3 regions of the Paenibacillus borealis genome follow, and region 2 is predicted to be linked to each of the others. Evidence: predicted binding sites of a transcription regulator. Region 2 holds the regulator's gene; each other region holds the start of a gene.

Region 1 (3,173 bases), 2.4 Mb from region 2:
TCACAAATACAGAGAAACTTGCTTGCAAATTGGAGGAGGAAGAAATCATGAAAGTAGCAGTCATTGGATGTACACACGCCGGAACCGCCGCAATTGTTAATACCGCCCAGCTGTACCCGGATGCCCAGATAACGGTTTATGAGCGCAATGATAACATTTCATTCCTGTCTTGCGGGATTGCGCTTTACGTAGGCGGAGTCGTCAAGGACCCGCAGGGATTGTTCTATTCTTCCCCGGAACAGCTTGCAGCACTGGGTGTGCAGACGAAGATGCGCCATGAAGTGACGAATGTGGATACCGCCCGCCGAACATTGAAGGCCCGCAATCTGACTACAGGCGAGGAATTTGAAGATACGTACGACAAGCTGATTATGACAACAGGCTCATGGCCGATTGTGCCTAAGCTGGAAGGTATAGAGCTCGAGGGGATCCTGCTTTCGAAGAATTATAATCACTCCAACACCATTATTGAACAAGCGCAGAAGGTGAAAAGAATTACGGTGGTCGGAGCCGGATATATCGGTGTTGAGCTGGTTGAAGCTTTTCAGATGAACGGCAAGGAAGTAACACTGATCGATGGTGAAGAACGTATTCTGAGTAAATATCTCGATGAAGAATTCACCGCTCCGATTCAACAATCGCTTGAAGAGCATGGCATCAGGCTTGCGCTTGGTGAGAAGGTCGCAGCATTCGCCGGTGAGAACGGCAAAGTCACTAAGGTTATCACAAGCAAGGGAGAACATGAGACCGATCTGGTGATTCTCTGCATCGGCTTCCGTCCGAATACAGAGCTGCTTAAAGGCCAGGTCGATATGCTTCCGAACGGTGCGATTATGGTCAACGATTATATGCAGACCAGCCTGCCAGATGTCTACGCAGCTGGTGACAGCTGTGCCATTCATTACAATCCGACCGGCAAACATGCCTACATTCCGCTCGCCACGAACGCCGTACGCATGGGTACGCTTGTAGCCCGTAATCTGGTCTCGAACACGATTCCTTACATGGGCACGCAGGGAACATCGGGCATTAAGATTTATGAAGACAATATTGCCGGAACCGGACTTACCGAGGATGCCGCCAAAGCCGAAGGTATGGATGCTGAAAGTGTAATGCTGATTGACAACTACCGTCCGGAGTTTATGCCGACATTCGAGCAGGTTCAGGTAAAAGTAGTATTCGAACGTGCGACCCGCCGCATTCTCGGGGCGCAGATTATGTCCAAGATGGATCTGACGCAGTCGATCAATACCGTATCAGTATGTATTCAGAATAAAATGACCGTGGACCAGCTGGCCTTTATTGATTTCTTCTTCCAGCCGCACTACAACAAGCCTTGGAATTTCCTGAACACTGCGGGACTTCAGGCGCTGCCTAAGACAGTTAAAGAACCTGTACACGTCTAATCCCGTCCGATTTCGCCGGGGCCCGTTAAGGGCCCTTTTTTTGTGGTTTTAGCCATCAATTCCGGCTCCGCATGAGAAAAATATTCCGCAGTCAAAGCTTTTGTGGTAAATTTGACATGTCAGTGAAAACTTTCACTTGGTTTTTCTGAGAGTGATTTTTATCACGTTAATGTGATTGTGATCACGTTACAATGGCATAAAGGAACAAATTTTAAGTAATTAGAAGGGGATAGGAATCATGGCTTATAACAAACCGCAAGGGATCGCCGAGGTTACGGTAGAGAACGGAGTCAAGAAAGCGCACAATCCGCTCAGCACTGTACTTATTCTCGGTTTCCTGGGAGGAGCGTTTATCGCGCTCGGATTTTTGCTGGATATTCGTGTCATTGCGGGTGCGCCTGCCGAGTGGGGGTCCATTGCTAACTTCATCGGAGCTGCAGTATTCCCGGTCGGCCTGGTACTGGTACTGCTTGCCGGAGGCGAGCTGCTGACAGGCAACATGATGGCGGTGCCGCTTGCTTTTATGGCGAAGAAGATTTCGTTCTGGGAAGTCATTAAGAACCTGGTGCTGATTACCCTCAGCAACCTGGCAGGTGCCTTGTTCGTTGCTTATTTCTTCGGTCACGTCGTTGGCCTTACGTCGGACGGTGTGTATCTGGAGAAGCTGGTAAGTATGGCTGAGCACAAGATTGATGCGACCTTCCTGCAGGCCTTCATTTCCGGGATCGGCTGTAACTGGCTCGTTGCGCTGGCGGTATGGCTCTCTTATGGGGCAGATAATTTCAGCGGCAAAATCCTCGGTATCTGGTTCCCGACTATGGCGTTTGTCGCCATCGGCTTCCAGCACGTTGTAGCTAACATGTTCCTTATCCCTGCAGCCATCTTCGAAGGGCATTTCACCTGGGCACAGTATTTCGCCAACTTTGCTCCGGTATGGCTGGGCAATCTTACGGGCGGCGCTATCTTCGTCGCTGCGGCTTATTGGATGGCCTACCTGCGTAAGGAGCCGGCAGCTGTAGCATCCGTTGAAGGAATCTCCGCTGCTGGTGTGAAGAAACACGCTTAAATTATATTCAGCCGGTGATGTCCGGCGTGTTCAATAGTTTGGCCCAAGCACTTCCTGGCTTCTCGACATCCCGTTTTTTGGGAATAGTAGAGGGACAGGAAGTGTTTTTTTGTTAACCCGGACTCTGCCCTGTAATAACTTCAAGACAGAACAAAATTCGCCGTGCATATCCGACTCGGGGGAACGAAATCGGATTCACGGCGAATAAATAGGGAGTGTTTCATATGCACTATTACCCGGGCTTGCGGGGAACGAATCAGTTCATTTTCCACCTATTTTCTTTACGTGCAGAAGCTGCGGTTATAGAATATTAATAGCACTGCAGGCGGGAAGTTATTTGAAAATACGAAGCAGTGAATTCATTGATGTTATGCGATAAAGCGTTAACGCAAGAACTTGCCCTTCCTCCTGTTTTCAGATGATACTGGATGGATTGATGACACCTATGTTACAGGGGATGAAAGACAAGTTATGAGATTTTTGCAGGCCTATCCGAAGGAAGTCAAAGTATTCTTGATTGCCAGTCTCATTAATGCAACCGGCAGCGCGCTGATGTGGCCGCTGGTCACGATGTATGTATTTGATGAGCTGGGACGCAGTATGAAAGATGCGGGAATCGTTCTGCTCGTGCAGTCCCTTGGAGGTATTGCCGGCCAATTGCTGGGCGGATCTTTGTACCACAAGGTAGGGGTGAACCGTCT
Region 2 (3,173 bases):
CACTCAACCTCAGCCTGAGCGATATCATCCGCAAGGGTGATAAAATGCTTAGTGAGATGCGTGATACGGACAGCCAGTCCTCATCGGACAGCCTCGTGACGGATATCGGCGGGTTGTTCAAGGACCTGGCCTCCATTAGAGAGCAGATCCGATTCTTTATGGGACTGAATGACGAGAATATTGTGTACTGGCTGGAGGGGAGCGGTAATTACCGCGGCAAGTCGCTGCAGATGTATGCCGTTCCGGTGGATGTCAGCACCCAGCTGCGGGAGCTGTTCTTCGACAAGAAGAGGAGTATCATCCTGACCTCGGCCACCTTGTCTGTGGATAAGTCATTCCAGTTCATGATAGATAATCTGGGTCTTGGCGAGGCAGCAGAGCAGGGGCGTCTGATGACAGCACTGCTTCCGTCTCCGTTCAAATACCGCGAACAGGCGCTGCTTGTCATTCCGCGTGATTTCCCGAGCGTCAAGGGAAGCATTGGGGATGCCCGCTTTGTAGATACGCTGGTCCATTCTCTGGCCGAAACTGCAGTGGCCACACGGGGGCGGATGCTCGTACTGTTCACATCCTACAAGATGCTGCGCCAGGTTTATGATCCGCTGAAAGAGGCGTTGGCTTCGCAGGATATCATGGTGCTAGGCCAGGGTGTAGAAGGCGGCAGCCGGAGCAAGCTGATCCGGCGGTTCCAGGACAGTTCGGCGTCTGTCTTGCTCGGTACGAGCAGCTTCTGGGAGGGTGTAGATATTCCCGGGGAGGCTTTGACCTGCCTGGCGATTGTCAGACTGCCCTTCCAGCCGCCAAATCATCCGCTGGCTGAAGCGAAATCAGAGCTGCTGCAGGCACAGAAGAAGAATCCTTTCATGAAGCTGTCTGTCCCGCAGGCCGTGATCCGATTCAAGCAAGGCTTCGGAAGGCTGGTCCGCACCGCACAGGACCGCGGAATTGTTATTGTATATGATACCAGAGTCATTGAATCTTATTATGGGAAGTATTTCCTGTATTCGCTGCCCGGTCCCAAGATGGAGCATATGCTGACTGATCAGATGGTGCCGCGGATTGCAGAGTGGCTGGAAGAAGGCGGGGTTTAATATCCGTTCCCCGGTTGATATTATGTATAAGTAATTATGGTTCTGAAGTCCCGCGCTCCACGGCTGCTGCCCAATTGGGCAGTACCGGAGCACGGTTCCTATAATCGGATTATCACATCAAACTTTTAGGAGGAGAAAACATGAAATCGGATAAAATATCGGAGGCCGTCGTCCGCAGACTCCCAGTGTACCTGCGTTTCCTGAACGATCTCCAAAAACGTGAAATCTCTACAGTTTCTTCTCAGGAGCTGGGACAGAAGCTTGATCTTAATCCCGCCCAGATCCGCAAGGACCTGGCTTATTTCGGTGATTTCGGCAGAAAGGGCATCGGTTATGACGTCTCTTATCTGATTGAGAAGATCCGTCATATTCTGAAGCTGGACCAGCAGATTAACGTAGCTCTAGTAGGTGCGGGTAATCTCGGCCACGCCTTGTCGAATTACAATGCCTACTTGAAGGATACGATGAAGATTACAGCTATATTTGATGCTTACGAGCCTAAGGTAGGCCAGCAGATCAACTCGTTGACTGTGCAGCCGATGAGTGAGCTGGGGGATACCATCCGTGCGCAGGGCATCCGTATCGGAATTATTACCGTTCCGGACAGTGAAGCACAGAACGTAGCGGATATTCTGGTGGATTCGGGCATTGAGGCCATCCTCAATTTTGCCCCTGTTATTCTTAAGACTCCGGCTAATATCCGGATTCATGCCGCCGATTTCACCACTGATCTGCAGAGTCTGGCTTATTATTTACATGACGGAAAGGACGAAGCTGAAGATGAGCAGCAATAAAACGATTATTAAAGACGGCCGTTTCCTGGTTCCAGGCAGCGACAAGCCGGTTCTGAACGGTTATATGACCATAGAGAATGATCTGATTACTTACATAGGTGAAGCGAAGCCTGTAATCGAAGAGGATGCCCGGGTTATTGACGGCAGCCGTCTGCTGTTTATGCCGGGTCTCGTCAACACCCACGGCCATGCAGCGATGTCCCTGCTGCGCGGGTACGGTGATGATATGGTGCTTCAGGCTTGGCTGCAGGAAAAAATGTGGCCGATGGAAGAGAAATTCACCGGTGAGGATGTGTACTGGGGAACCTCTCTGTCTGTTCTTGAGATGCTGAAGGGCGGCACTACGACCTTCCTTGATATGTATGATCACATGGACCGGGTTGCTGAGGTCACCGAGCAGTCCGGCATCCGCGGCGTGCTGATGCGCGGTGTCATCGGACTCTGTCCGGAAGAGGTCCAGAATCACAAGCTGGCTGAGGCAATTGCTTTTGCCCGTAACTGGCATGGTAAGGCTGACGGCCGAATTACTGCGATGCTCTCGCCGCATGCGCCTTACACCTGTCCTCCGGAGTTTTTCATGAAGTTTGTCCAGGCGGCTCATGATCTTGATCTGCCAATGCACACGCATATGTCCGAAACCCGCCATGAGGTGGAGCAGAATGTGGCCGATTACGGCCTGCGTCCGGTCGCTCATCTGGAGAAGCTGGGAATGTTCACCCGGCCGTCCCTGATCGCCCATGGCGTTCATCTGAATGATGAAGAGATTGAGATTCTGGCCCGCCACAATGTCGGTGTATCCCATAATCCAGGCAGCAACCTGAAGCTGGCCAGCGGAGTAGCCCGTGTTCCTGAGCTGCTCAGAGCAGGAGTTAAGGTCTCCCTGGGTACGGACGGTGCAGCAAGCAACAACAACCTGGATATGTTCGAAGAGATGCGTCTGGCCGCGCTGATTCACAAAGGCGTAAGCGGTGATCCGACAGCAGTACCGGCTCCAGAGGCGCTGCTGATGGCGACCGAATATGGTGCGCAGTCTATTTTCCTGAACCAGGTGGGCAGGCTTTCAGCAGGGATGAAGGCCGACTTCATCGCGATTGATATTGATCAGCCGCATTTGCTCCCGCATACCGATCTTTTGTCCCATGCAGTATATTCAGCCAGTGCCAAGGATGTCGAGCATGTCTGGGTGAACGGCAAACAGGTTGTGAAGCACGGACAATGCCTGACACTCGATGAAGAAGCCATCCGCCGCAAAGCACAGGAAACGTTCGAAGCTCTGCTTAAACGGTAA
Region 3 (3,173 bases), 2.9 Mb from region 2:
CTCACTGACCCGGACGGCCAAGCCTGCACCGTCTCCGGCAATTCAGGCGTAAGCGGCAGAGGATACCGGAGAAGCAGAGATTATATGCAAAGAGGGATGCCGCCAAAGCCAGCAGCTTCGGGGCATCCCTTTATCAAGATAACAATGAGTTATGGAATAATGGCTTATTGTGCTTTTACAAATTCTGCAGATTTGATCCCTGCCTGGCGTCCAAAGATAATAATCTCAGCTACAGAGTTACCGCCGATACGGTTCTGGCCATGTAATCCGCCGACTACTTCACCTGCTGCAAAAAGTCCTGTAATCGCGTTGCCGTCTTTATTCAAGACTTCTGTATTGGTGTTAATAACCACACCGCCCATGGTGTAGTGAATTCCCGGGCCGATTTGAATGGCATAATACGGAGCGCCGGACAGATCATTGTCCATGCCTGTAGTTCTGCCGAATTCCGCATCCGACTTATTCTTCACTGCGCTGTTCCAGGTATCCACTGTCGTCTTCAGCTGATCCGCCGGAACGTTCATTTGTTCAGCCAGTGCCCGGGTGGTATCTGCTGTTAAGACCACACCCATCTTGATGTACTGGTCCACCGCTTTGACGCGGGATTTCACGCCGGAATCAAACACCAGATACGCTGATTTCTCCGGAAGGGTATTGATGGAAGCTGTAACTTTATCACGGGTATCCATTTCGTTGCCGAAACGTTTGCCCTCGCTGGATACGAGGATAGCCCCTTCGCCCCGGACTGCTTCACCGATCAGGTAGGATTTCTCCTGCTGTACTGTCGGGTGCACCTGAATCTGATCCAGATCTACCGTTGTGCCGCCAACCTGTTCAATCATCCGGATGCCGTCGCCGGTGCTGCCGATCTGGTTCGTGGTCACATAACCTTCGAGATCAGGTCTGACTTCGGTAATCATCTCCATATTAGCCCCGAAGCCGCCGGTTGTTACGATTACTGCTGATCCGGTGATTGTTTTCTCATCGGCCTGGTTGAACAGTACCTTAACGCCGTTGACCTTACCATCCTGTACGGTAAGTTCCTTCACATCCGCATTTACGAAGAGGGGAATCCCTTGCTCCTGAACGTTTCTCACGAGTCCTGCAACCAGGTATTGTCCGACTGCAGAGCCGTCTTCCGGACGGTGGGTACGCTTCTCTTTCATTCCGCCGGTGATCGTAATATTATTCAAACGGATTCCGATTGAATCCAGCCAGTCAATGGCACTTGCGGAATTGTCCACGAAAAAGCGGAGCAGCTCCTTGTTGTTCGTATCATGGCCGCCTGCCATAGTCTCTTCATAGAACAGATCATTGGTGTCCTCGATGCCCTGCTCCTTCTGGAACTTCGTCTGCGAAGCGTTCATACCCGAGGAGGATTTGGTGGTGTTACCGCCGGCAACCGGCATTTTCTCCAGAACGACCGGGTTCATGCCGTTTGCTTTGGCTTCCAGCGCCGCAGACATTCCTGCCCCGCCCGCACCGACAATGATGATGTCATATTTATCTTTTAACTGATCGTACGGTGTATAGCTCGCTTCGGACGCTCCCGATACGGCTTCAGCTGTCTCTTTAGGTGCAGTGGTTGCTGCAGGTTCTGTGGTTGCGCTGTTCTTGCCCTGGCTCTCATTGACACTTCCGTTAGCATTGCTGTTACCGCAGCCTGCGATAACCAGCATGACGGAAAAAACGAGTATAAGAGTCGCTGCTAATCTCTTTTTCATAGTAACGCTTGCCCCCTTGTGCATATTTTCACAATAATCATAGCGGCAAACAGGCCGTACTTGGAAGCTTACGTAATTAAAGAAACCGTTTAGTAATTAAAGTAACTGAATTTGCGTGGACGAGTCTATAGATTTATAATTGGGACTTACACAATCGTATGACTAGGAGGAACAGAACCATGGAAAAAAGCAAAAAATATATGCTTGCCGGCGCAATCCTGACAGCAGCAGGTGTTTCTCTAATGACCTATACAGCCAACCGCTACACTTCATTCAAAAAAGTGGTGGCCAGAACCATCCGGCTGGAAGACATCGCCTCACTTGAAATTACCCGTCTGTCCTCTGTTCCCGGCGAACAGAAGGATATTGTGGTTACTGAACCTGAGGCTATCAAACAAATATGTGAGGATTTCGCTGACGTCAAATTAATGAAATCAGCACGGAATGTAAGCACCGACAACAAATACAGCTATTATATTACCATCGTACAGGCTGACCGGAAGCAGCGGTTTGATATCATTCTGAAGGGCAAGCAGCATATGATTATTTACGATAACGATATGAACAACCCGCATTTAAAGGCTTATAAGATTATGGGTTCATTCCAGCCGCAGGCGTTGAAACTGGCTTTTGCCTAATTAGTGCAGCTGCATGCGAAACGGTATAACTGATGCTGTAGATAGCGTGCCCTGGTCAAACTATCAGGCGTACGCTATCGCTCCAGCAGTTCTTATCCTTAAAATCCTGCTCAAAATACAACATTTCATTTATATTATCTTCCATAATCGAAAAATGTTGTATAAAAGGCAGCAATTCTCCTCTTTTAAGTGTTCTAGCAGGTCAATTCTTGTATTTTGTACAACATTCCTCCCTAACACCCTGGTATACATAAACCCAAGTTGTAATTCGTACAACATATCGGATACATCGCTTCACTAATGATGAATGAAGTGAATTCTATTCTCCCGCCAAGCAACTGATTGGTTAGTGGGGAGTAAAGTGTGGTCAAAAAAAGGACCCGAAGGTCCCCCTAACGCTCTGTCCGCTTATAAATATCTACTTATAAGTTCATGTCCCTCCGGCTTCACCTTGTACATATACACCGGTCTGCCTACCGCACCGTAGCTGAGCTCCATCTCCAGAATGCCTGCCTCAGTCAGAAAAGCCAGATATTTGCGGACGGATATCCGCGAGATCGGTGCGTGGCTGCTGATATCTTCAGTGGAGAATACCGGGCTCTGCAGCCGGTTGATCGTACTCCAGATACTCTCTAGCGTGCCTTCTGTAAGACCTTTCGGTAAAGTTAGCACCGAAACTTTGTCTTCTTCTGCCTCGTGAACGGAATGGCGCAGCAGCTTATCCAGCTGTTCCTGGCTCAGATGCTCCTTATGCATTAGCTGAAAGTTCTCACGGTATGCCGACAAAGCCGCTTGAAAACGGGCAAACTCA

Evidence for each region. The regulator Rex, encoded in region 2, represses fermentation and respiration genes when NADH is low (regulators of the CRP and FNR family bind a similar motif). The targets are predictions, from matches to a motif close to TTGTGAAATATTTCACAA.
Region 1: PBOR_RS32705 (formate/nitrite transporter family protein) is a predicted target of Rex. The motif match lies at 1,507-1,524, and genes of this name have one in related genera.
Region 3: PBOR_RS09940 (flavocytochrome c) is a predicted target of Rex. The motif match lies at 1,741-1,758, and genes of this name have one in related genera.

The regions. Positions count from the first base shown of each region.
Region 1 covers NZ_CP009285.1:7,688,068-7,691,240, reverse strand. Annotated here, with positions in the region: gene PBOR_RS32710 (FAD-dependent oxidoreductase) at 48-1,406, shown strand; gene PBOR_RS32705 (formate/nitrite transporter family protein) at 1,645-2,472, shown strand; gene PBOR_RS32700 (MFS transporter) at 2,944-3,173, shown strand, end outside.
Region 2 covers NZ_CP009285.1:5,244,944-5,248,116, reverse strand. Annotated here, with positions in the region: gene dinG (ATP-dependent DNA helicase DinG) at 1-1,091, shown strand, start outside; gene PBOR_RS22220 (redox-sensing transcriptional repressor Rex) at 1,232-1,885, shown strand; gene PBOR_RS22215 (amidohydrolase) at 1,872-3,173, shown strand.
Region 3 covers NZ_CP009285.1:2,384,655-2,387,827, reverse strand. Annotated here, with positions in the region: gene PBOR_RS09945 (NAD(P)/FAD-dependent oxidoreductase) at 1-52, shown strand, start outside; gene PBOR_RS09940 (flavocytochrome c) at 165-1,724, opposite strand; gene PBOR_RS09935 (hypothetical protein) at 1,904-2,362, shown strand; gene PBOR_RS09930 (response regulator) at 2,771-3,173, opposite strand, start outside.